Methylotuvimicrobium sp. KM2: one gene and its partner. The protein of the gene in region 1 interacts with the protein of each later gene in a pairwise test. Links are inferred from orthologs where the notes say so. Each region holds a gene or a part of one and is shown on either strand. Other genes may lie near its edges.

Evidence for each region. Proteins that work in one complex are often made in the same cells at the same time.
Region 2: the proteins of hfq (region 1) and rho interact in binary tests that used the Escherichia coli proteins (3 or more experiments, as listed by UniProt). The link is inferred for Methylotuvimicrobium sp. KM2 from one-to-one orthologs.

Annotation. Positions count from the first base shown.
Region 1 is NZ_CP150634.1:1,215,026-1,218,044, forward strand. Bases 57-2,884 are described here. They hold hfq (RNA chaperone Hfq), read left to right. Parts: upstream 57-1,264; coding sequence 1,265-1,504; downstream 1,505-2,884. Other genes in these bases: WJM45_RS05410 (alpha/beta fold hydrolase), read left to right, coding at 57-453; WJM45_RS05415 (hypothetical protein), read left to right, coding at 510-1,061; hflX (ribosome rescue GTPase HflX), read left to right, coding at 1,524-2,786. Outside these bases: more of WJM45_RS05410, read left to right, coding at 1-56. UniProt on the Escherichia coli protein: RNA chaperone that binds small regulatory RNA (sRNAs) and mRNAs to facilitate mRNA translational regulation in response to envelope stress, environmental stress and changes in metabolite concentrations.
Region 2 is NZ_CP150634.1:4,894,807-4,897,790, forward strand. It holds rho (transcription termination factor Rho), read left to right. Parts: upstream 1-856; coding sequence 857-2,113; downstream 2,114-2,984. Other genes in the region: WJM45_RS20615 (DEAD/DEAH box helicase), read right to left, coding at 1-56; trxA (thioredoxin TrxA), read left to right, coding at 150-476; WJM45_RS20630 (NAD(P)H-dependent oxidoreductase), read left to right, coding at 2,286-2,876. UniProt on the Escherichia coli protein: Facilitates transcription termination by a mechanism that involves Rho binding to the nascent RNA, activation of Rho's RNA-dependent ATPase activity, and release of the mRNA from the DNA template.

The DNA of each region.
Region 1 (3,019 bases):
GTCGCGGATATTGCGCCGGTCGCTTATCAACACAATTTCGATCGTATTATCGAGGCGCTTGACCGCTTGCCTTTAGCATCGCTTTCGAATCGTAAACAGGCTGATGATTTTTTGTCTGAGGCGATTCCCGATATTGGCTTCAGGCAATTTTTATTGCAAAACTTGATATTGCGGGATGGACAGTATGCTTGGCGCATCAATCTGGATTATTGCCAACAGTCGGCCGATTATATCGTCGGTTTTCCTTCCGTCGAGGGAGTGGCGGGTTTTGTCGGAGAGGTATTGTTCATAACCGGAGAAAATTCCACTTATTTTCGGCCCGAAGCCGTTCCGGCGTTGTTTCCTAACGCGGCTGTCGCAACAATTGCGAATGCCGGGCATTGGTTGCATGCCGAACAGCCTGAGCACTTCGTCAAGGTAGTCGAGGATTTTGTCATGGATCAGTTTAAATAATCCGCCTAGTTTGCCGATACTATCTGTATATGGATAAAAACGACCGGGTTATGAATATGAAACTTTTTAGTGGGTTGATTGTATTATTATTAATTGTTTCGACTGCAAAGGCTTATGCAGAGTTTTACGAAGTGCCGATGATGGATGCAAAATGGGACGTTGAAAGCGGTCAATCGGAGTGCCTTCTTAAACAAACCGTCCCCAATTATGGCGTAGCGGTGTTCAGTCATCGTTCCGGGGCTGCGTTAAAATTCTCATTGCAGGAAAGACGAGTTAAGGCCGATATCATTAAGGCGAATGTCATCGAAGCAACAGCACCTTGGATACATAACGAGTTAGCGTCACCTAATCATGCGGTATATTTGGACGGTGCTGCGCATGGCCGAGATTTTGATCGGCTCAGTGTGTATGGCGATGCAGCGGAAGATATGCTCGATGCATTATTGCGAGGTAACGCGCCGACCTTTGTCTACGTGCGGGCATCGACGGTCTTAGATATGCGCGAAATTAGGGTATCGGTATCGCCGATTAAGTTTTTGGAAAGCTATGATGATTTTGTTCAGTGCCGGGAAAAGTTGTTACATAGTCGTTCAAGAGTCGTTTATTGAAAATTTTCCCTAGGATTTGGTTGCTTGGATTCCAGTTATGCTTGATTGCCGAGGGCGATCAGTGTGCTATTGTTTAATAATTGTCCAAGAGTATTAAAAACGGGTTAAAATGCTCTGCGAATTAAGTTAGACTTACTGAAAAGTATTGGTATAGTGTATTCATAGTTTATTTAGGCTAGCTAAAAATAATAAGGAGAAAGCGGATGTCGAAAGGGCAAAATTTGCAGGATAATTTTTTAAATACACTCAGAAAAGAGCATACCCCTGTATCGATTTTTTTAGTGAACGGAATCAAGCTGCAAGGTCGTGTCGATTCGTTCGATCAATATGTCATTATGCTAAAGAACACGGTCAGCCAAATGGTTTATAAACATGCCATTTCAACGATCGTTCCAGGAAAACCCGTAAAAATCACCCGTGATAACGAACTCATTGAAGATTAACGATACAAGGAGCGCTTGATTGTTTGAGCGTCCAAATGCCGGTGAACGGGCCGTGCTCGTTCACCTCACCTTACATACTTCACCCGAAGACCTTTCGGAATTGAAAGAATTGGCTAAGTCGGCGGGTGCCGATCCGGTTTATGTGTTGACCGGCAGCCGGCAAAGCCCCGATTCGAAATATTTTATCGGTACCGGCAAGCTTGAGGAGCTCAAGCAGGCTATTAGCGATTATTCGGCCGATATCGTCTTATTTAATCATCCTTTATCACCAAGCCAAGAGCGCAACCTCGAAAAAGCGTTGGAAGTTCGTGTGGTCGATCGCAATGGTTTGATCTTGGATATTTTTGCACAGCGGGCGCAGACTTTCGAGGGTAAGCTTCAAGTCGAATTGGCTCAATTGCGGCATTTATCCACTCGCCTAATTCGCGGCTGGACGCATTTGGAGCGGCAAAAAGGCGGGATCGGCTTAAGGGGACCCGGTGAAACACAGCTTGAGACCGACCGCAGGCTTTTGGGGGTTCGGATCAAACAAATTCAACGCCGCTTGAATAAAGTTGCCAAACAGCGACATCAAGGGCGAAGTAAACGTAAAAAAGCTGAAGTTCCATCGGTTTCGTTGGTCGGTTATACCAATGCGGGGAAGTCGACGCTATTCAATACGATGACCGGCGCGGAAATTTATGCGGCCGACCAGTTATTTGCGACGCTCGATCCAACTTTGCGCCAATGCGTATTGCCCAATAATGCCGAAATTGTCTTGGCCGATACCGTTGGATTCATTCGGCATTTACCTCATGAGTTGGTTGCTGCTTTCAGATCGACACTACAAGAAGCTAGCGAGGCAAATCTACTTCTGCATGTGATCGATGCTAATGCCGAAGACCGCGATGAAACTATAGCCCAGGTTAATCAGGTTTTAGAGGATATCGAAGCGAATGAAATCAGACAGCTGCAAGTGTTTAATAAAATTGACCTCTTGCCGGATATTGAGCCGCATATCGATAGGGATGATGAAGGTAATGCTCTGAGAGTCTGGTTGTCGGCCGAAACCGGTGCAGGCATTGATTTGCTGTATCAGGTGTTGGCCGAAATTTTTGCTTCCAGCAAAGTGCGACGACAGATTAATCTTTTGCCAACTCAAGGCGACGTTCGAGCGAAGCTTTTCCGTCTGGGAACGGTCCTCGAGGAAGAAGTGAGCGATACGGGAGGATGGGATTTACTAGTCGAAATCGATAAAAAGCATTTGGGTGTTTTGAAATCGCTTGATAAGTTGGAGGCGTAGTATGAATATTCTTATCTCGATAGGTGGGTTTGTATAAAGGTGGTTTTTTTAGGATAATCCCCGACTTGATGATTATCAATAATACAAATGCTTGTTGCTCTCTTCGTGTTTGCGGTCTTTATCGGAAGCAGTCAATAAAATAAGGGTAAAACGTGAGAGACAAAAATAATTTTTGTTTAAATTTATAGGTTTATTAAGTGATTGAAGCGGTTGCGAATGTTGATTTTTCATAT
Region 2 (2,984 bases), 3.7 Mb from region 1 along the record:
GAATCGGATAGCTCCAAATTGCTGAATCGGGTTTGAGTAAGATGCGTTGTATTCATAGCCCTATAGCATAACTTAAAAAAGCTGAAAGTGATTGACAAAATAACGCCGGCACTCCTATAGTCACAATTTTAGCAATTTTGGAGAATAGCGTGAGTGAGTCAGTCCTTCATGTAACTGATGGTGAATTTAACGAAACCGTACTAAAAGCAGGCGGTCCTGTGCTAGTTGACTATTGGGCTGAATGGTGCGGACCTTGCCGGATGATCGCACCGGTTCTGGATGAAATCGCCAAGGAATATGCCGGTCGCTTGACTGTCGTCAAACTCAATATCGATGAAAACCCGCAAACGCCACAGCATTACGGCGTTCGCGGCATACCGACTCTAATGCTGTTTAAAGACGGAGAAGTGGAGGCGACTAAAGTTGGCGCCTTGACTAAATCGCAACTAGCCGATTTCATCGATAACAATATTTAGGAACGTGAATTTTATTAAGTAATTCAACCGACAGGTCTTTTTTGTCCGTCTTCTGCGTCAGTTATACCAATGCAGATAAAGGGCGTGAGGGAAGCTTTGCGAAAACAGTTAAATAGCTTGACGCCTGTTTGCGCGCCTTGAATACGAACAAAAATCCTGCGTCAGTTGTCTAATTTATTTAGTACCCATTCATTAATATTCCAGCGAACTCGGGGTTGTCGTAATTTATTTGGACGACCCCGACTATTTTGATATATAATCGCGCTGCTTTTTTTCGGCATCTTCCTTACCCGTCTATGGGTAAAATCCAAAAATTTTACCATTCCTTTGTTTTACGGCCGTTCGCCGTGCTTTTCATTCCTTCGAGTTCCCGTTAATCTATGAATCTAACCGAGTTAAAACTAAAACAAGTCAGCGAACTTATTGATATTGCGGAGTCATTGGGACTCGAAAATGTCGCCAGAACACGCAAACAAGATCTCATCTTCGCCATTTTAAAAAAACAAGCCAAAAGCGGCGAGGACATTTACGGCGATGGCGTATTGGAAATTTTACAAGACGGTTTCGGCTTTCTTCGCACACCCGGCTGCTCTTATCTAGCCGGCCCCGACGATATTTACGTTTCACCCAGCCAAATAAGACGCTTTAACCTACGCACCGGCGACACGGTCAGCGGCAAAATTCGTCCACCGAAAGAATCGGAACGTTACTTCGCGATGCTCAAAGTTCAAAACATTAACTTCGAAGCGCCCGAAAATACCAAAAACAAGATTCTCTTTACCAACCTCACTCCCCTGTTTCCGAACGTTCGCTTCACACTAGAAAAGGGTAACGGCACCAGTGAGGACTTAACGGGCCGCATTATCGATCTAATAGCACCGATCGGCAAAGGACAACGCGGCTTGATCGTTTCACCGCCGAAAGCCGGTAAAACGATGATCATGCAAAGCTTGGCCCATTCCATCGCCGAAAAAAACCCCGAATGTTATTTGATCGTGTTATTGATCGACGAGCGCCCTGAAGAGGTAACCGAAATGGAACGTTGCGTACGCGGCGAGGTTATTTCCAGCACCTTCGACGAACCCGCAACGAGACATGTGCAAGTGGCCGATATGGTAATCGAAAAAGCGCGAAGACTAGTCGAGCATAAACACGATGTAGTCATCCTGTTAGATTCGATTACTCGATTAGCCCGCGCATACAATACCGTAGTACCTTCTTCCGGTAAGGTATTAACCGGCGGTGTCGACGCAAATGCCTTGGAAAAACCCAAGCGCTTCTTTGGTGCCGCAAGAAATATCGAGGAAGGAGGGAGCCTCACGATCATTGCAACGGCATTGATCGATACCGGTTCGAGAATGGATGATGTAATTTACGAAGAATTCAAAGGCACCGGCAACATGGAATTGCACCTAGACCGCAAATTGGCTGAAAAACGGATTTATCCGGCGATCAATATCAATCGCTCCGGAACGCGTCGTGAAGAATACCTGGTCGACTCTGAAGAGTTGCAAAAGACTTGGATATTACGAAAAATCCTACAACCGATGGATGAAATGGCGGCTTCCGAGTTCTTATTGGGCAAGCTCAAGGACTTCAAGACTAATTCCGAATTTTTCGATTCGATGAAGCGTTAATTTTTAGCGCAATAACTCGCAAACAACACGTTTGTGACGGATCGCGATACCGTTTGATGGATTGGCTCATTTCACTCCCACATTATTAAGTCGAACAGGCCCTTTTTTATCAAGCGACGAGACCCCATAGCTTAGAAGCGTGGCGGAAATCCGATTCATTTGGAAATAAGTTATGACGGCAAAACGCATTGCAATCATTCAAGGACATCCCGATCCGGACGAGCAACGATTTTGCCGAGCCCTTGCTAACGCCTATGCTGACGGAGCCGATTCTGCAGGGCATCAAATCAAAATGATCGACATTGCCCGAATCGAATTTCCGATTCTCCGTACACAACATGAATTCGAACAAGGGGCCATAAGCGAATCGATTCGACAAACCCAGGACATCATTCAATGGGCGGATCATCTCGTCATCATTTACCCATTATGGCTCGGCAGCATGCCCGCCTATCTGAAAGCGTTTCTCGAACAAGTTTTCAGACCCGGATTCGCCGCAGTCAAGTCTGCAAAAGGCAAGCCATGGAAAAAATGCCTCTCGGGAAGAAGCGCGCGAATAGTCGTGACCATGGGCATGCCGGCTTTCGTATACCGCTTCATCTATTTGGCTCATAGTTTGAAAAGCCTAGAGAGAAATATACTAGGTTTCTGCGGTATCGGTCCAACCAAAGACACGTTGATCGGCATGGTAGAAGCCATCGGTGACGATAAAAGACGGAAGTGGCTGCGCCGACTCGAAAAGCTGGGACAGGAAGGTCGATAAAGGTGGAATCCGATTAAACCCAAAATTCGGCACCGGGATGCCCATCAAAGGCCAAGCAACTAAATTATCCCAGATAGTTAGCCATAGCCAAAATTGACTATTGAATTT